DNA from 3 places in the Streptomyces sp. NPDC006283 genome. Region 3 is predicted to be linked to each of the others. Evidence: riboswitches for the same ligand, from Rfam matches in the RefSeq annotation. Region 3 holds a riboswitch; each other region holds the start of a gene.
The links. Region 3 has a riboswitch for cyclic di-AMP ahead of ABZ070_RS12865 (transglycosylase family protein). Riboswitches for the same ligand answer to the same signal wherever they lie in the genome.

Region 1: it holds a riboswitch for cyclic di-AMP, as region 3 does, so the genes downstream of both, ABZ070_RS22725 (M23 family metallopeptidase) here and ABZ070_RS12865 (transglycosylase family protein) in region 3, are expected to answer to the same signal.
Region 2: it holds a riboswitch for cyclic di-AMP, as region 3 does, so the genes downstream of both, ABZ070_RS12675 (LysM peptidoglycan-binding domain-containing M23 family metallopeptidase) here and ABZ070_RS12865 (transglycosylase family protein) in region 3, are expected to answer to the same signal.

Annotation. Positions count from the first base shown of each region.
Region 1 covers NZ_JBEXRZ010000116.1:16-6,484, forward strand. The annotation lists tRNA gene ABZ070_RS22715 (tRNA-Met) at 5-78, shown strand; gene ABZ070_RS22720 (PP2C family protein-serine/threonine phosphatase) at 280-1,431, shown strand; cyclic di-AMP (ydaO/yuaA leader) riboswitch at 1,660-1,816, shown strand; gene ABZ070_RS22725 (M23 family metallopeptidase) at 1,827-2,873, shown strand; gene ABZ070_RS22730 (aldo/keto reductase) at 3,036-3,980, shown strand; gene ABZ070_RS22735 (PrsW family intramembrane metalloprotease) at 3,998-5,326, opposite strand; gene trmB (tRNA (guanosine(46)-N7)-methyltransferase TrmB) at 5,503-6,249, opposite strand; gene lhgO (L-2-hydroxyglutarate oxidase) at 6,419-6,469, opposite strand, start outside.
Region 2 covers NZ_JBEXRZ010000045.1:26,877-33,345, reverse strand. The annotation lists gene ABZ070_RS12680 (SGNH/GDSL hydrolase family protein) at 1-583, opposite strand, end outside; gene ABZ070_RS12675 (LysM peptidoglycan-binding domain-containing M23 family metallopeptidase) at 820-1,740, opposite strand; cyclic di-AMP (ydaO/yuaA leader) riboswitch at 1,745-1,904, opposite strand; gene ABZ070_RS12670 (tyrosine-protein phosphatase) at 2,578-3,390, shown strand; gene ABZ070_RS12665 (DUF6126 family protein) at 3,400-3,564, opposite strand; gene ABZ070_RS12660 (helix-turn-helix domain-containing protein) at 3,583-4,173, opposite strand; gene ABZ070_RS12655 (aspartate aminotransferase family protein) at 4,249-5,643, opposite strand; gene hpnH (adenosyl-hopene transferase HpnH) at 5,801-6,469, opposite strand, start outside.
Region 3 covers NZ_JBEXRZ010000046.1:29,444-35,912, reverse strand. The annotation lists gene ABZ070_RS12875 (septum formation initiator family protein) at 35-532, opposite strand; gene eno (phosphopyruvate hydratase) at 648-1,937, opposite strand; gene ABZ070_RS12865 (transglycosylase family protein) at 2,355-3,029, opposite strand; cyclic di-AMP (ydaO/yuaA leader) riboswitch at 3,033-3,205, opposite strand; gene ABZ070_RS12860 (transglycosylase family protein) at 3,482-4,387, opposite strand; gene ABZ070_RS12855 (cytochrome P450) at 4,595-5,857, opposite strand; gene ABZ070_RS12850 (nucleoside triphosphate pyrophosphohydrolase) at 5,854-6,469, opposite strand, start outside.

The sequences.
Region 1 (6,469 bases), on a different contig from region 3:
CCGACGCGGGGTGGAGCAGCTCGGTAGCTCGCTGGGCTCATAACCCAGAGGTCGCAGGTTCAAATCCTGTCCCCGCTACTGATGGCCACGGCCCGGCAGACGATCGAGAGATCGACTGCCGGGCCGTCGGCGTTCTTCCGGCCGCACTCCGTCGGTCCCCGGCGCCCGTCCGTCGCCCGGTTGGACGACGGGGAGTCGCTGCACGGCGCGTCGGCACTCAGCCTGGGTAGGGCGCGGCAGTAGTCCGCGGCCGTCAGCGGACCCGGCAGGAGACCACCCTTGGGACAGGAGTTGCGAAACCAGGTCGGCTCCCGGAGGGCCCCGTGGCCCGTACGCGGGCTGCCGGCCCTGATGATCGCCGGCGGTGTCGTCTTCGACCTCCTGACCCCGGCCCAATTCACCGCGGTACCCCTCTTCGCCGCAGCCCCGCTCATCGCGGCGCCTGTCGTCAGCTGGGTCACGACGCTGCTGACCGGGATCGCGGCGGTGATCGCAGTGAGCGGCCTGCATGTCGTGAACCGGACGGCCGGGCAGATCACAGCGCTCACGGAGACGACCACGCTGCTGACTGTCGCCGCCCTCGCACTGCTCATCAATCGTGTCGTGCGGCGCAGCGGGGAGAAGCTCGCCTCGGCCCGGGTCATCGCGGAGACCGCGCAGCGGGCCGTGCTGCCCGAGCCGGTCGAGCGGATCGGCGGCCTGCGCATCGCCGCGCGGTACGAGGCGGCGCAGGCGGACGCGTTCATCGGTGGCGACCTCTTCGCCGTGCAGGACACCCCGCACGGGGTACGGCTCGTCGTCGGCGATGTGCGGGGCAAGGGGCTCGGCGCGGTCGGGACGGTGGCCGTGATCATCGGGGCGTTCCGTGAGGCGGCCGAGCAGGAGAGCTCCTTGCAGGGCGTGGCCCAGCGGCTGGAGCGGGCGCTTCGGCGGGAGGGCATCCGGCGGGAGGGGCTCGACCGGGTCGAGGGGTTCACTACCGCCGTGCTGGGCGAGATCCCGCGCGGCGGGGCCCTGGTACGGCTCGTGAACCGTGGCCATCCGGATCCGCTTGTGCTGCGTGCCGACGGTGGTGTCGACATGCTCGAGCCGTCGGAGGCGGCGCTGCCGCTGGGAATGGGGGAGTTGGGGACGTGGCCGGACCGGGCGGACGAGTATCCGCTGCCCGACGGGGCGACGCTGCTGCTCTACACGGACGGGGTGACGGAGGCGCGCGACGACCGGGGGGTCTTCTACGATCCCGTCGAGGGGCTCGGCGGGCGACTCTTCTCCGGGCCGGACGAGCTTCTGGACGCACTGATCGACGATGTCCGCCGGCACACGGGCGGAGGGTCGAACGACGACATGGCGCTGCTGGCGGTCGGCCGGCCCGCGGCGGGCCGGCCGGAGCGGCGCCGAACGGTGGCAGCGGTTCCGGCAGACCCGTCCTGATTGCGGTGCGTAGTCGTGACGCACCCCTCCGCATAACAAGTAACGCACCATCAGAAACATGAGCACGTCTGACGTTTGATCAAGTCGCCCGGTTCCGGCCGCTTCTGTCCGGTTAAGTCCCGGCCGAAGCCGTTAACGATCACCGGGAACAGCTTGGATTCCGGCCCCGGGGTCTATTAACGTTCGATAACGCAGCGCGGTCGTCCCAGCCGTCGTAAGTGGCGGCACCGTGCGCACGCGCCGAATCCCGCAAGGGAGCCGGGGAACCACCAATTGGGGTGAATCGGGCACCTTTTGCCGCTCCGTCGAGCGGTCGAGGTACTCGTAGGAGACCTTCCTGCTCCGAACCCGTCAGCTAACCCGGTAGGCGACAAGGAAGGAAGGAGAACGCCTTCGTGGCGTCCAACATGCCTGCCCCCGAGGCCCGCTTCGCGTCCGAACGCTTCGGCGACGACGCACCCGAGCGGACCTGGGAGGAGTGGAATCCCACCGAGGACTCCATCCGCCCGGTGCGCGGCCGGCACCGCGTCATCAAGCAGCGCGGCGGGCTCGCCCGCAGCTCCACGGTGCTCGGAGTCGGCGTGATCGCCGCTGTCGGTGCGGGCGGCATAGCCACCGCGCAGGACAAGCCCGCGGTCTCCATATCTCTGCCCGACGCCATCACGGACAAACTCCCCGACGCCAAGTCCCTTCCCGGCGTCGGCTCCCTGATCTCGGACGACTCCGCGGACTCCGCCGCGCAGGCGAACACGGCCCCGCTCACCGCCGCGACGACCGTCGCCGACGGCGGCGGAAGCTCCGCTCAGGGGGCGGGCGCGGGCGAGGCACTGCGCGCCCGCATCCTCCAGCAGGCCGAGCAGCAGCAGGCGGAGGTGGACGCCGAGGCGAAGGCGGCCGCGGAGACGCTCGCCGCCGAACAGGCCGCGGCCGCTGCCGAGAAGCAGCAGAGCGCGGCGGAAGCCAAGGCCGCAGAGGAGAAGCGCAAGGCCGAGGAGGCCGCGCGGGCCAAGGCGGAGGCAGAGCGTCTCGCCGAGCTCGCCAAGAGCTTCGCCCTCCCCACCTCCTCGTACACGCTCACCTCCACGTACGGCGAGTCCGGTTCGATGTGGTCCTCCGGGCAGCACACCGGCCTCGACTTCGCCGCCCCGACGGGAACCCCGGTCAAGGCCGTGCATGGCGGCACGGTCAAGTCCGCGGGCTGGTCCGGCTCCTACGGCTACCGCATCGTGCTCGAGCTCGACGACGGCACCGAGATCCTGTACGCCCACCTGTCGTCGATGACGGCGAGTGCCGGCCAGAAGGTGACGACCGGCGAAACCATCGGACGCGTCGGTGCCACGGGCAATGTCACCGGGCCGCACCTGCATCTCGAGGTGCACACCGCGGGCGGCTCCGGCATCGACCCCATGGCCTGGCTGCGTGGCAAGGGCCTCACGGTCTGACCTCTGCCCGGTACGGGACCACCGCGGCGCCTCGGCACCACTGAGGGAGGCAGCCGGCGATTCCTGTGCCGGGCACACCCATGTCCCCGGCAGCCCGGGCGCACACCCCCCGACGCCCGGGTTGCCGGAATACGCCGTAGAGGCCGAGTGGTTGATCGACGCATGACCTCTCTGCGTACCCTCGGCTCCTCCGACCTCAGCGTCTTTCCGCTCGCCCTCGGCGGCAACGTCTTCGGCTGGACGGCCGACGAGACGCGGACCTTCGCCGTGCTCGACGCGTACACCTCCGCGGGCGGCAACTTCGTCGACACCGCCGACAGCTACTCGGCGTGGGTGCCCGGAAACGAGGGCGGCGAGTCGGAGACGCTCATCGGGAAGTGGCTCGCCGCCCGCGGCAACCGCTCAGAAGTCGTCGTCGCCACCAAGGTCGGCGCCCACCCCCGTCACAAGGGCCTCTCGGCCACCACGATCAAGGCTGCGGCTGAGGAGTCGCTGGCCCGGCTGGGGACCGACTACATCGACCTCTACTACACCCACTTCGATGATCCGTCCGTCCCCGTCGAGGAGATCGTCACCGCCCTCGACCACCTGGTGAAGGAAGGCAAGGTCCGCGCGATCGCCGCCTCCAACCTCAGCGCCGAGCGGCTCCAGGCCTCCCTGGACTTCTCCGAACGCGAGGGTCTCGCCCGCTACACGGCGCTGCAGCCGCACTACAACCTGGTCTCCCGCCACACCTACGAGGGCGAACTGCAGGACACCGCCGCCCGCGCCGGACTCGCCGCCGTCCCCTACTACGCGCTGGCGTCCGGTTTCCTCACCGGCAAGTACCGGCCGGGCGCCGCGGTGGAGAGCGCGCGGGCCCAGGGCGCGTCCAAGCACCTCGAGTCGGAGCGCGGCCTTCGGGTCCTCGCCGCGCTCGACGAGGTCGCGCAGGCGCGCGGTGCAGAGATCGCGACCGTCGCTCTCGCATGGCTGGCCGCGCAGCCGACCGTCGCCGCGCCGATCGCCTCCGCCCGTACGGTCGAGCAGCTCGCGGCTCTCGTCGCCGTCGCGGACCTCGAGCTGACCGGCGGCGAGCTGGCCGCGCTGACTGCCGCGTCCGTCTGACGCGTCGGCGGGGCGTCTCAGGAGCGGTACGGGTTGTAACCGTCGTAGTTGCGGTACGGCGGCGGCACCCGTATTCGGCCGGTGGCCTCTGCCGCGTACGCGAGCGAGGGGCCGGCGACGGCTCTGCGCTGCCAGAGATGGTGCAGCAGCTCCTGCTCGCGTTCCACGAAGTCCGGGCCCGCCGCCCCCCGGTGGGCCCGGTGGCGCAGGAACGCCAGCGACGTCGCGAACGCCTCGTACTCCGACACCGCATGCCCGGCCGCCGGTCCGTACATGCGCCGGGCGAAGTCGCGCGCCATGGCGCGGGCCCGCATCGACGACAGCGCGGACGGCTCGGCCGCCGACATCCAGCCGGCCGCGGCGTACGCGGGAAGCTCGTCGGATATCGTGCGCAGCTCGCGCTGGCGGGTCCATATCGTCAGCCAGGTGAGCAGACCGAAGGCCGGCACCATGAACGCCCCGTACACCGCGTAGAAGCCCCACGGGCCCAGCAAGGACGCCGAGCCGTTCCACAGGGCGTGCATGCCCATCGCGAGCGCCAGGCCCAGCATCGGCAGCGCCGTGCGCCGCAGACGCCGGCGGCGGCGGGCACCGAGCGCCGCGACGCCGAAGCCGATGCCCGTCAGCACGGTGAACAGCGGATGGGCGAAGGGCGACATCACGATGCGCACGAAGAACGTCGCAGCGGTCACGGAGGCCAGGCCGGAGGCACCCATCGCCTGGTCCTCGCCGAACGCGTTGCCCAGATAGAGGATGTTCTCCGTGAAGGCGAAGCCGGTGGCCGTGAAACCGGCGATCACCACGCCGTCCACGATCCCGGTGAAGTCCCGTCTGCGGAAGACGAAGATCATCATGATCGCGGCGGCTTTCGCGCTCTCCTCGACGACCGGCGCTATGACCGTCGCACCGAGGGTGTCGGCGGATGCCGGGTCGGCGGTCGCGGTGGCTATCCAGCGGGTCGCGAAGGTGTTCGCGATGATCGCGATCAGCGCCGCGGCACACGCGCCCCACGCGAAGGCGAAGAGGAGATTCCGCCACGGGCCCGGCTCCACCCGGTCCAGCCAGCGGAACGCGGCCAGCAGCAAAGGGACCGGGAGCGTGGCCAGGCCGAGTCCGACCAGGAAGCCGTGGGTGCCGGTCTGTTCCCGTACGAGCACCAGGATCACCAGGCCGCACAGGGCCAGCAGCGTGATCATCACGCCTGCACGAAGGGCCCTGCTGCGCCACAGCTTCGAGGCACGCGGCTTGTAACGCCGCCGCGCAGGCGCCGGCACTTCGGTGAGGGTCGCGTCGACATGCTGTTGCTCGCACGCCGGAAGCACCGGATGCGGCGGCACCTGCGACATCACCGCCGGGCGGGGCGGTCGGTGCTCCGGGGGCGGCTGCGCGGACGAGTCGGACACCCGTCGACCCTAACGAGGCGCACCGACAACTGGCGACGGTGCGTGGTACGCAACTGGCGACGGTGCGTGGTACGCCACCCCGCCGGCATCAGGCTCCGGTCCGGGTGCCCCCGCCGGCCTCACGCGTCGGGCTGCGCCCGGCGGAAGAGCAGATCGTGCACCTTGTGGCCTTTGTCCAGCCCCTGCCCCTCGAAGCGGGTCAGCGGACGGAACGCGGGACGTGGCGCGAAACCGCCGTCCTGCTGGGTGTTCTCGAAGTCCGGGTGCGCGGAGAGCACCTCGAGCATCTGCTCGGCGTACGGTTCCCAGTCGGTCGCGCAGTGCAGGACGGCGCCCGGCTTGAGCCGCTGGGCGGCGAGGTCCAGGAAGGCGGGCTGGATCAGCCTGCGCTTGTGGTGCCGCTTCTTGGGCCAGGGGTCCGGGAAATAGACGCGCATCCCGTCGAGCGAGCGCGGCGGGAGCATCTCGCGCAGCAGAATGATCGCGTCGCCGTTGGCCACCCGGATGTTGGACAGGCCGCTGCGCTCCGCGAGGCCGAGGAGGTTGCCCTGGCCGGGAGTGTGGACGTCGACCGCGAGGATTCCGGTTCCCGGGTCGTCGGCGGCCATCTGCGCGGTGGCCTCGCCCATGCCGAAGCCGATCTCCAGGACGACCGGCAGCCCGCCGAACATCTCCTCGAGGTCGAGCACTCGGTGCCCGTCGATGTCCAGGCCCCACACCGGCCACAGCCGCTGCAGCGCATTGCCCTGCCCGGCGGTGACCCGGCTGCGCCGCGGCTGGAAGCTGCGGATGCGGCGCTCGTGGTGCGACCCTGCGGGGTCGGCGGCGGGCCCGCCGGGGAAGCGCGGCACGCCCTTGGCGCGGATGAAGTGGCGGGGGGCGTCGGGGGTGGGGTCACGGAGCTCAGACACAGTGCTCCGATTCTACGAGGGCGCGGCTGCGAGCCCGGCCGGGCCGGGCGAAGGGCCGGAGCGCCATGACGGCGGCGGCGTCGGCACCGCCCCGGCTGCCGCCGGGCAGCACTGGGCGGCCGGATCAGCGGGCGGGGCGGAGGCGGGTGTCCGCGAGCGAGGTGAGGGCGCGGCG
Region 2 (6,469 bases), on a different contig from region 3:
GGGCGACCCGGGTGTGGCCTTCGGGCGACAGGTGCAGCCGGTCCGCGTCCCAAGCCCGCCGGTCCTGGACGGACTTGAGCGACCACAGGTCGAGCACCGGGCAGTCGTACCGGTCCGCGATGGCCCGCACATGTGCCGTGTACGTGGCGATCCTGCCGCGCAGGTGACGCAGAACCGGCACGTCGCGGGTGTCGAAGCCGGTGGTCACCATGACGGTGCCCACCGAGCGCGCGAGGTCGGCGACGGCCCGTTCGAAGCGCTCGGCGACGGCGTCCGGGTCGGAGCCGGGCCTGATGATGTCGTTGCCGCCGGCGCAGAAGGTCACCAGGTCGGGCGCGAGTTCTTTGGCCCTCGGCACCTGCTCCTCGACGATCTGGTCGAGGAGACGCCCGCGTACGGCGAGGTTGGCGTACCTGAAGGTGTGTTCCGGCCTGCGGTCGGCGAGCAGAACCGCGAAACGGTCCGCCCAGCCGACGTATCTCCCGTCGGGCCCCGGGTCCCCCACGCCCTCGGTGAAGCTGTCACCGATCGCCGCGTACGACCCGAATGCGTTACTGATCTCTGTTCTCGAATCGTCTGCCACGGGAGCACATCTTTCCTTTACGGATGTGACCTACGCGACCGTAAGGAGGGGTTGACGCGGGGTGATCTTTGCCACCGGTCAAGATTCGGCCAATCCGGAATACGCGGAAGCCCCCGCTCCGCGTTGTGCGTGGCAGGGGCTTGCCGACGTGGACCGCCGGCCGGTGCTTGCAGCACCGCAGGCGAACGCCATGTCAGATCACCTGGGGCCCAGGGCGATCGGACGGGTCGGAGGGGTCAGAGGGAGACGCCGTGCTCCCGGAGGTAGGCCAGCGGGTCGATGTCGGAACCGTAGCTCGGGCCGGTACGGATCTCGAAGTGCAGGTGCGGGCCGGAGGAGTTGCCCGTGGATCCGGAGAGGCCGATCTGCTGACCACCGGATACGGACTGACCGCTGGAGACGCCCAGCGAGGAGAGGTGGGCGTACTGGGAGTAGGTGCCGTCCGTGTGCTGGATGACGACCTCATTGCCGTACGCGCCGCTCCAGCCGGCGGAGACGACAGTGCCCGCACCGACGGCCTTCACGGGGGTGCCGGAGGAGGCGGCGAAGTCGACACCGGTGTGGTAACCGCTGGACCACATGGCGCCGGAGGCGCGGTACTGCGTGGTGACGCCCGCGTCGACCGGGGCGGAGAAGCCGGACGCCGGGGCGGAGGCCTCCTTCGCGGGAGCCTCCTTGGCGGGAGCCTCGGCCTGCGGCGCGGCGGGCCGCGAGTCGTCACGCGAGGGACGGGTCTGCGACTCGGAGCGGGGCTCGGGGTCGTTCTTGACCTTGGACTTGGCGCCGATCGTCAGCTCGAGACCCGGGTGGATCAGCGCGGGGTCGGCGCCTATGGCCCGGCGGTTGTCGTTGAAGAGCTGCTTCCAGCCGCCGCGGACGTTCTGCTCCTCGGCGATCTTCGACAGGTAGTCGCCGGCAACGACGGTGTACGTCTTCGGGGCCTTGCCGGCGCCCTGAAGGGCTGCGGCCTCGACGGCGGCGGGGGCCGCGGCGGCGGTCTTCTCCGGAGCGGCGGCCGGAGCCGCCGCGGGTGCGGCATTGGCCGAGGTGGCGCCGAACAGGGGCAGCGCGATGGCGGCGCCACCCGTACCGGCGACGACGAAGCCACGGGTGATCGGGTTGGTCTTGGGACGGCGGTGCTTACCCTTTGCGGGCATGGCGCTTTCCTCTCCGGCGCCTGCGAGGTGAGCTGTCGGGTTCGGGCTGGAGATGCCCGGTCGTGAACGTGCACGACTTCACCCCAAGCCGTCCGAATTGACCGGAATCGGCGTACTACCTGGGTCCCCCGCTCCTGCCACACGTGGATGGGTTCGAATTCCGGTCGGCGGCAGGATGAGGCGGTCCGTCCGGATTGAGCGTGACCGTAGGCGAGTCGGGCAGTCCCGGACAAGCCACGATTTTCCCCGATCAATGACGAGGCCGATATCAACAGGGATTTCCCGGTCACCCTCCGTGGGCAACGGGGTATCAATTCCCTTGCCGAGAAGGGAATTCACGCGCCGGACGCGGCCACAGAACGTCACAGATATGACGCTGCTCACGGAGCACGGCCCATCTCCCCTGCTTACGGGGCACGTTATGCCGAAACAATCAATTCGGACAGAACATGCATTTAGCCACCTAATCCCGCACTTGCCGCAACGCGCTCACGCCCCCACCTCCCACCCCCCACAAAAGGAACGAGAATGTGACGCCGGCCACGACGACGGGAAGGCCGAGGTCACTTCCCTGCACCGCTGACCGAAATGCACTCATTCGATGCAGATGCGTCATTTCGCCCCGCCGATGCCGGGGCATCCCTTCACAGAGCCGCGCAAGCCCGCACATCACCCCCCGTGCGGACCGCCGGGGTCACGCCCCCGGGGAAATCTGCCTGCGGCCGTCAACACCATTGGTTCATGGCCGAGATGAGTGCCTCATGAACGGGTGTCGTATGGTCGGAGCCGCGCCATCGTCGGCGACCAGCGCCGACGGCAGTACCTGAAGGAGTCCTCGTGACGCAGCAGCTGCCGCAGGCCCCCTCGACCGAGCCGGAGCTGACCGGCGTCCGCAACTTCCGGGACGTGGGCGGACTGCCGACCGTGGACGGGCGGCGGGTGCGGCACGGCCGACTGTTCCGCAGCGGACACCTGGCGCACGCGACGGCGAGCGACGCGGCGTTCCTCACGACCCTGGGACTCCACACGATCTTCGACTTCCGCAACGCCGCCGACCAGCGGCTGGAGGGCCCGGACGTCGAGCTGCCCGGTGTGCGCAATGTGAATCTGCCGCTGAGCGACCCGGCCGACGGTGCCGAGTTCTGGAAGATGGTCCGGGACGGCAACCTCGATCAGCTCAAGGCCATCCTCGACGACGGCAAGGGCGCCGGGCGGATGATCGCCTCGTACCGCATGATCATCAAGGAGCGGACGGCCGAGCACAGCCAGGTGCTGCACGCCCTGGCCGAGGACAGCGTCCCGGCCTTGATGCACTGCGCCGCCGGCAAGGACCGCGCCGGGCTGTCGATCGCCGTGTCACTGCTGGCCGTCGGCGTGGAGCGGGACGCGATCGAGGCCGACTACCTCAAGTCCAACGACCCGCACCGCCGCTACAAGGTCCGGCGCACCGACAGCTCCCCCGCCGGAATGTCCCCCGAGGTCTTGGAGCTGCTCAGCCCGCTCTTCGACGCCCGCGCCGAGTACCTGGCCGCGGCCTTCGACGCGATCGAGGAGAACTGGGGCACACCGGAGCGGTACCTCACCGAGGGCCTCAAGCTCTCCCCCCAGACCCGCGAGCGGCTGCGCACACGACTTCTCGAAGAGGGCTGAGGCACCGGATCACTGGCTCTGGCCGCCCACCAGGAACAGCAGGTAGAGGAATCCGGCGATGACGTGGCCCGCGATCAGATAGAGGAAGAGCCGGATCACCAGTCCTCGGGGGAACCGCTCCTCGTTGGAGCTCTCGCCGCCCGTGGCGCGTCGGTCCAGTGGGTCGTGGGACATGTTGTTCGTTCGCCTTCCTTACCGGTCAGAGGTGGGGTGCAGTTCCGGACTCTGCAGCAGCGTGTGCACGAACAGCAGCTCGGCCCCCTCGGGGCCGGCGGCGGCGATGCGGTGCGGGGTGAGCGAGTCGAAGTGCGCGCTGTCTCCGGGAGCCAGGTCGTACACCGTCTCGCCGAGGGTGAGCCGCAGCCGTCCCTCCACGACATGGAGCCACTCCTCGCCGGGATGCACGCGTTCCAGATCGCCCTGGACGCCGTACGGCACCGTCATCCGCAGGGCCTGCATCGCCCGGCCGGGGGCGCCGGCCCGTCGGTAGTGCCAACCGTCGGCCGCCGCGGGTTCGCGGCGGGCGCGGACGACCGGGTCCTTCTCCGGCGGCTGCTCGCCGAGGAGCTCCGCCACGGTCGTACCGTAGATCCGAGCAAGGGCGAGCAGCATCGGCAGCGACGGGTGCCGCCGGCCGGTCTCGAGTCGGGAGAGGTGGGCAGGTGACAGCCCCGCCCGCTGGGCGGCCGACTCGAGGGTGAGCCCGCGGCGGCGGCGCAGTTCGCGCAGCCGGGGCGCCATCTCGGGCAGCTCGTCGTGCGCCGGCTCGACGGTGGTGGTCATGCCTCCATTGCGCCAGAGTCCTGCCTCTGAGGCAAATTTCTTGCCTCAGAGGCAAACGGCCCCCGTCGGCCCGGCTCAGCGGTTCGCGACGGCCTGCTTCACGAGCGTCTTGCCGAAGTCCCACATCAGACCGCCGCCACCGTGGGCGTCGTCCATCACGGCTTCGAACGCCGTCATGAATCGGTCGACCTCGCGTTCGCCGATGATCAGCGGTGGAATCAGCTTGATCACTTCCATGTGGTCCCCGGACACCTGCGTGAGAATCCGGTGCCGCTGCATCAGCGGCACCACCACCATCTGCGCGAACAACCCCTTGCGAGCGGCCTGCAGCACCGTCCAGCGGCTGCGCAGCTTGATCGACTCCGGGCGGCCGAACTCGATGCCGATCATCAGGCCGCGTCCCCGTACGGCGTGCAGCAGCTCGTAGCGGTCGACGAGCGCCGCCAGCCGGGCACGCAGCAGCTCGCCGGTCACCCGTGCGTTCGCCACCACATGCTCGTCCTCCAGCACGGAGAGCACGGCGAGCCCGGCGGCCATCGCCTGGGCGTTGGAGCCGAAGCTCGCCGAGTGCACCAGCACCCGGTCCATCGACGAGTAGACCTTCTTGAAGATCCAGTCCCTGCCGAGGGTGGCGCCGACGGGCACATAGCCGCCCGACAGGGCCTTGGCCACACAGACGAGGTCCGGCTCGACGCCCGCCTCGTACTGGAAGGCGTAGAAGTCGCCTGTGCGCCCGAGGCCGGTCTGCACCTCGTCCACGATCAGCAGAGCCTTGTACTTGTGCAGCAGCTCCTGGGCCGCGCGCAGGAACCCCGGCGGGGTCGGGTGCACACCCTTTCCCTGGACCGGTTCCACGACGAAGGCCGCCACATCGCCGCGCACCAGCTCACGCTCGAGTGCGGCGAGGTCTCCCATCGAGATCGCGGTGTCGGGCAGCAGCGGGGCGAAGCCGTCGCGGAACCCGGGCTCCCCGTTGACCGAGAGCGAGCCGGTGGTCAGCCCGTGGAAGGCGTGCGTGCAGTACAGGATCCTCGGCCTGCCCGTCGCGTACCTGGCGAACTTCAGTGCCGCCTCCACGGCCTCCGTACCGCTGTTGCCGAAGTAGACCCGCTCGAGGTGCGGGGTGTGGGCGAGCAGCTTCTCCGCCAGCAGCCCCGGGAGCGGCTGGCAGTCGAAGCGGGTGAGATCGGCGAGCTGGGCGTCCAGCACGTCGTGCAGCGCCTTGCGTACGACGGGGTGGTGCCGGCCGAGCCCCATCACCCCGAAGCCCGCGAGCATGTCGAGGTAGTCGTTGCCTTCCGCGTCGTAGAAGTAGGCGCCCTCGGCCCGCTGGTAGACCTTGTCGAAACCGATGGTGTGGAGCATGCGCGGCAGCTGGTGGTTGAGGTGCCGGGCGTGCAGCTCGTACCGCTCGGCGCCCCGCCTCGCCAGAAGCTCCGCCAGGTCGAAGCCCTTGCGATGCTCCGTCATTCGTCGGCCCTCCTCGACCTCGGTCATTCCTCCCTCCTCCTCGACCTGGGTCATTCCTCGTCCCTCCTCGACCTCGGTCATTCCTCGGTCCTCCTCGACAGGGGCGCCTCCCGCGCTCGGGGCGCGGGAGGAGTGGGTGAAGGTCACACGGGGCCGGTCATCGGCTGCTCGACAGCGACTCCCGGGCGGCCCGGAGGGACTCCTTGAGCGAGCCCATGGTGGCGAGCACGGCGGTGGGCTCGTAGCCGCAGTGGGCCATGCAGTTGGCGCAGCGCGGGTCCTTGCCTCGGCCGTACTTCTCCCAGTCGGTGTCCTCGACGAGTTCGCGGTAGGTCGGGACGTAACCGTCGCTCATCAGGTAGCACGGACGCTGCCAGCCGAAGAGGGAGTAGTTGGGGATCGCCCACGCCGTGCAGGGGAAGTCGGCCTTGCCCTCCAGGAAGTCCAGGAAGAGCGGCGAGTGGTTGAGCCGCCAGCGGCGCCGGTTGCCGCCGGCGAAGGACTTCCTGAACAGCTCCCTGGTCTGTTCGACGCCGAGGAAGTGCTCCTGGTCGGGCGCCTTCTCGTAGGCGTACGCGGGCGAGATCATCATCTCGTCCACCCTGAGGTCGTCGTTGAGGTAGTTGAGCACCTCGATGACGGTCTGCGGGGTGTCCGTGTTGAAGAAGGTCGAGTTGGTGGTGACCCTGAAGCCCCGGCGCTTGGCCTCCTTGATCGCCTCGACGGCCTCGTCGAACACGCCTTCCTTCGCGACCGATTCGTCGTGCCGCTCCCGCAGTCCGTCGATGTGAACGGCGAAGGCGAAATACGGGGAGGGCTTGAAGCT
Region 3 (6,469 bases):
GCTGCTTGTTCGCCGACCTGCCGGTGCCGCGGGTCTACTCGCGGTCGGCCCCGCCGGCACCGTCGGCGCTGTCCACGCCGTTCCATACGTTCGAGTACCACGGCCGGTCGGCCGCGCCGTCCTCTTCGCGCTGCTCCTCCGCGGCTTCGGGGTCGATCACGGTGTACCCGGTCTCCCCCGGCTGCACGTAGTGCAGGTGCTCGCGGGCGAGCCGCCGGATGTACATGTCGTCCTGGAGGCGCGCCTTTTCGTCCCTGAGCTGCTCCACCCGCTCAGCGGCATCGTCCATCATGCGTTCCTGCTCGGCGATCTCGGCGCGCTGCGAGACGTACTGGCGCATGGGATAGGCGAGAGCCACGACCATCGAGCAGACGACCAGGGCGAGGAAGGCGGCGCGTCCGGTCAGCCGGGAGCGGCGGGCCTGACGGCGGTTCTGGGAGCGGTAGACGCGGGCGGCGGTCTGCTCTCCGAGCAGCCGCAGCCTGGTCGAGGTGGAGAACCGGTCCTGGTCCCCGGGCGGCCTGCGTGCCATGGTCTCTCGCCTCCCCGTTACGCGCGTACGTCCCCGGACACGGTACGGGACCGCGGCCGGGGACGTACGGAGGCGAGGGTGTCAGCCCTCGAACCGACTGTGTCTACTGGTCCCTCTACTGGTCCGCGAAGCGGAACCGCGGGAACGCGGAGCGACCCGCGTACACCGCGGCGTCGTCGAGGATCTCCTCGATGCGCAGCAGCTGGTTGTACTTGGCGACGCGCTCGGAGCGGGCCGGGGCACCGGTCTTGATCTGGCCGCAGTTGGTGGCGACGGCCAGGTCGGCGATGGTGACGTCCTCGGTCTCGCCGGAGCGATGGGACATCATGCACTTGAAGCCGTTGCGCTGGGCGAGCTCGACGGCGTCGAGGGTCTCGGTCAGCGAACCGATCTGGTTCACCTTGACGAGCAGCGCGTTCGCGGCGCCGTCCTCGATGCCGCGGGCGAGGCGCTCGGGGTTGGTGACGAACAGGTCGTCGCCGACGAGCTGCACCTTCGAGCCGAGCTTGTCGGTGATGGTCTTCCAGCCGGCCCAGTCGTCCTCGAACAGCGGGTCCTCGATGGAGACCAGCGGGTAGGACTCGACGAGCTCCGCGTAGTACTCGGTCATCTCGGCGGCCGAGCGGGACTTGCCCTCGAACTCGTACGAGCCGTCCTTGTAGAACTCGGAGGCGGCGACGTCGAGCGCCAGCGCGATGTCCTTGCCGGGGGCGTAACCGGCCTCCTTGATGGCCTCGAGGATGAGGTCGAGGGCGGCGCGGTTGGAGTCGAGGTTCGGCGCGAAGCCGCCCTCGTCGCCGAGGCCGGTGGACAGCCCCTTCTCCTTCAGGACCTTCTTGAGGGTGTGGTAGACCTCGGTGCCCCAGCGAAGGGCCTCGGAGAAGGACTCCGCGCCGATGGGCGCGATCATGAACTCCTGGATGTCCACGTTGGAGTCGGCGTGCGAGCCGCCGTTCAGGATGTTCATCATCGGAACGGGCAGCAGGTGCGCGTTCGGGCCGCCCAGGTAGCGGAAGAGCGGAAGGTCCGAGGCCTCGGAGGCGGCGTGCGCCACGGCGAGGGAGACGCCGAGGATGGCGTTGGCGCCGAGGGAGGACTTGTCCGGGGTGGCGTCCAGGTCGAACATCGCCTGGTCGATCAGGCGCTGCTCGGTCGCGTCGTAGCCGACGAGCTCCGGGCCGATCTGCTCGATGACGGCGAGGACGGCCTTCTCGACACCCTTGCCCTGGTAGCGGTTCTGGTCACCGTCGCGGAGCTCGAGAGCCTCGAACGCACCGGTGGAGGCGCCGGACGGAACTGCAGCACGACCCGTGCTGCCGTCGTCGAGGCCAACCTCGACCTCGACCGTGGGGTTGCCTCGGGAGTCCAGGATTTCCCGGGCTACGACGACGTCGATGGACGGCACGAGCATCTCCTTCTGGGATGTGACGCGAGAAAAAGTGCAGAGGTCTGCTTGGCCTTGCGGCAAGAGCCTAACCGGCCCGGGGGCAAAGGCAGGCCGATGCCCGCCCGCTGGGACGAAAAAGGGCATCAAGACTCTCGTCACCGGACAAACAGGGTCGGATCTACCTGTCGGTAACCGATGTTGGGCCCCTCTCCGGCCTCGGAGGACCCGCAAGCGGGCCGCAGTTCCGGCCCCGGAAGGCCGACCCGGGTCCGCGGTTCCGGCCCCGGTCCACGGTTCCGGCCCCGGACGGACCGAACCCCGGCCCGGCGCGTTCGGGGGAAGGTGCGCCGGACCGGGGTGCTCGGATCCCGTGAGACACGAGGGTGCTCTCCTGCCCTGTCGGTGCGGGAGGTGCCCCTCACTCACCGGGGGAGGTCAGCTCAGGTGGAGCTGCTGGCCCGGGTGGATCACGTCGGCGTTCTCGACGATGTCCTTGTTCAGCTCGAACAGCTTCTCCCAGCCGCCCTTGACCTTCTCGGCCTCCGCGATCGAGCTCAGGGTGTCGCCGGCCTTGACCTTGTACTCGCCGTCGCCCTTCTTGAAGGACTTGGCCTTGCCGGCGGCCGTCTCGGCCTTCTTGGCCGGGGCGGGGGCCTCGGAGCGCTCGGAGCGGGTGGTGGGGACCTCGGAGCGCTCGGCGGAGGGCTGCGACTGCTCGGTGGAGCCGCTCTCGGGCGAGGCGCTGGACAGGCCGACGCCGCAGTGCGGCCAGGCGCCCTTGCCCTGGCCGGCGAGGACCTTCTCGGCTATCTGGATCTGCTGCGACTTGGACGCCTGGTCGGCACTCGAGGCGAACGCGGTGCCTCCGTAGGCGGCCCAGGTCGAGGCGGAGAACTGCAGGCCGCCGTAGTACCCGTTGCCCGTGTTGATCGACCAGTTGCCGCCGGACTCGCACTGGGCGACCGCGTCCCACTCCGAGGTGGTCGCGGCGGAGGCGGAGGTGGCGCCGAGCATCGGTGCGGCGATGGCGGCACCGGCGACACCGGCGAGGGTGGCGATACGGACGGCCTTCGAGGGGCGACGGTGCTTGGCCTTGCTGGAACGCAGCATGAAGCTTCTCCTCACCGACGCCTACGAGGTGAGCTGTCGGGTTCGGACCTGTGAGTGCCCGGCCGCGCGTCCTTGCGCGCGGCTCCACCCCTAGCCGTTCACGGCCGTCCTCCGCGGACGGCCGGGACCGGCACTTACCTTGGGTCCCCCGCTCCTGCCTTCGGCGCTGTGAGCGACGAGTGTTACCCCCGACCGACGGCAGGATTCGGCGTGACGGTCGACGGTGCCCGCGGTGGCGAGCGTTCAGACCGTAAACACAGCGCTCCCCGATGTTCAAAGACGAACATCGGGGAGAAATCGCCCAATTCAACTGCCGGAGTGTGTCCGTTTTTACAGGTGAGGGGCAAAGTGGCCGGAATCGGGGGACGATGGGGGCCAGTTGCCGCAAAGAGACGCTTGTCTCACTGGAACAGAACGGACATAGAGCCGCGAATCACCCCGCCGAACTGACCCTACTTCAGACCCAGGTCGAGCTGCTGACCAGGCAGGATGAGATCGGGGTCGGACCCGACGATCGTCTCGTTGGCCTCGTAGAGCGCCGGCCACCCACCGGGGACCTTCCGCTCGGCAGCGATGTCGCACAGGTTGTCGCCGGGCTGAACGGTGTACGCACCGGGGCCGTTTGCCTCGTCCACGCCGTTACGGGCGGAATCGTCACCCCGTGAGGCATGGCGACCGGTTTCACGCGCTTCGCCTGTATCGCCGCTTTCCGTCTCGTCGTCGGCCGGCTCGCCGCGGTGCTTGCCGGAGCCGCCGGCGGCATCGTCGGCCGGGTCCGCCCCGGTGGCACCTTCCGAGGCGTCGGAAGTGCCCGTCCCGGCAGGGTCGGTCGCGTCGCCATCCTTCGGGGCCGGCTGCCCGGTGACGTCACCCGACGGCTCGGCCGTGCCCGCACGGTCCTCCTTGTCGGCCTCGCCCGAAGAGTCCGAAGTGTTCTCGGATTCGGCCGGCTCAGTCGATTCGGAGGGGCCCGTCGACGGCTCGTCGGCGGGCGCGTCGCTCTGCCCCGGCAGCGGCAGGAGGCCCGGGTCGACACCGGTGTCGGCACTGTCGCCCGTCAGCCCGGCGAGCGGGCCACAGGCGGGCCACGCCTGCGGGCCCTGATCGGCGACCACCTTCTCCGCGACCGCTATCTGCTGGGAACGGCTCGCGAGGTCGGCGGTCGGCGCGTACGCCGTACCGCCGTACGTCTCCCAGGTCTCCTGCGAGAACTGCAGCCCGCCGTAGAAACCGTTGCCGAAGTCGGCGCTCCAGGCCCCGCCGCTCTCGCACTCCGCGACGCGATCCCACACGTTCGCTTCTGCCGCGGACGCCGAGCCCGCACCGAGCAGCGGAATGGCGATGGCGGAACCGGTCACCCCTGCCGCGACAATGAGGGCCGGAGCCTGGCGGGGTCGGCGGTGTCGTCCGTTCCCGGAGAGCATGCGGTTGCCTTTCGCGTGACAGCTGTGGACTGTGCGGCCTGCTGATGCCTGCCGAGTCGTCGGTGAACGTAGCCGCATTCGAACGTGAGTCACAAGTCGATGCAGCGGAGATCACGTGAAAGTCACAGAATTGACAGATCGTCAGTTTGTTTGAGGCGTGAACTCAACGGGCAGAGTGCGCAATCCACGCATAATGAGCCCACCGCGCCACCGCAGATCGGCCGGATCGCCCGCAAGCCGCAAGTCCGGCATTCTGCGGAGCAGCGTGGCGAGAGCCGTCTGCCCCTCGAGACGGGCGAGCGGCGCGCCGAGGCAGTAGTGGATGCCGTGCCCGTACCCCAGATGCTGGTTGTCGCTCCGCGCCAGGTCGAGGGTGTCCGGTTCGTCGAAGCGTTCCGGATCGCGGTCGGCGGCCGCGAGGACGACGAGTACGGGGTCGCCCGACGCGATCCGCTGCCCGCCGACGGTGAGCGGCTCCGTGGCGAACCGCCAGGTCGCGAGCTCCACCGGCCCGTCGTAGCGCAGCAGTTCCTCGACCCCGGTCGCGAGCAGCTCGCTCTCGCCGGCGGCGAGCGACGCCTGGAGGCGCTCACGCTGGCCGGGGTTGCGCAGCAGCGCGTACACCCCGTTGCCGATGAGGTTGACGGTGGTCTCGAAGCCGGCGAAGAGAAGGATGAAGGCCATCGCGGCGGCCTCGTTCTCGGTCAGGTGCTCGCCGTGGTCGGAGGCCTTGATGAGACCGGAGATGAGGTCGTCACCGGGCTCCTGGCGCTTGCGGTGGATCAGCTCCGCGAGATAGCCGCGCATCTTCTTCACGGAGCGGGCCACTCCGCCGCGCGGCCCGCCGCCGTGGCGGATCATCATGCCCGCCCAGTCGCGGAAGTCGTCCTGGTCCTCGCGGGGGACGCCGAGCATGTCGCAGATGGCGTAGATGGGAAGCGGAAAGGCGAACTCGTGGATGAGGTCCGCCTCCCCCTTTCCCGCCCCGTGCTGCTTGTCGAGGATGGCGTCGATGAGCTGGTCCGTCAGCTCCTGCACCCGCGGCGCGAACTCGGCCACCCTGCGCGGTGTGAACGCCTTGGAGACGAGACGGCGCAGCCGGGTGTGGTCGGGCGGGTCGATGTTCAGCAGATGCGTCATCAGCTCTGCCTTGCGCTCGCCGGGGATACCAGTCTTCCCCTTGGCGTGCGCCGGCTCGTCGTGATGCGCGGGGTTCTTCGACAGGCGCTGGTCGGCCAGTGCCTGCCGGGCGTCGGCGTACCGGGTCACCAGCCACGCCTCGACCCCGCTGGGCAGCACGGTCCGGTGCACGGGCGAGTGCTCGCGCAGCCAGGCGTAGGCGGGGTAGGGGTCGGTCGCGAACTCCCAGGTGAAGAGTTCAGGGGCGCTGTTCGGGTCGTTCACCCCTCGACGTTACCGGCCGCGCCGGTGTGCCCCTCCGCCGCTCGGATCGCGTCCCGGTAGACGCGTGCGGCGGCCCGCAGCGCGGCCTCGGGGTCGACGCCGTCCGCCTCCGCGCGTACGGCGAGGGCGAGAAGCTCGTGGCCGACGCCCGCGCCGGACGGGAGGTCGACGCCGAGGCCCGCCGTGCGGACCCGGGACGCCAGCTTCGCCGCGAGCGCCAGACCCGGCTGCCCGAGGGGCACACCGTCGGTGACCGACTCGCGCTGCTTCTCGACCGCCTTGGTGCGCAGCCAGTGGGCCTTGACCTCCTCCGGCGTCGAGGCGGTCTCGTCCCCGAAGACGTGCGGGTGGCGGTGGATCAGCTTCTCGACGATCGTGCCCGCCACGTCGTCGACCGAGAACGGCTCGTCCGGGTCCTCCTGCGCGATGCGCGCGTGGAAGACGACCTGAAGCAGGACGTCACCCAGTTCCTCGCGCAGCTCGTCCCGGTCGCCGTCCTCGATGGCCTCGACGAGTTCGTACGCCTCCTCGATGCCGTATTTGGCGAGGCCCTTGTGGGTCTGCTGCGACGACCAGGGGCATTCGCGCCGGATACGGTCCATGACCTCGATC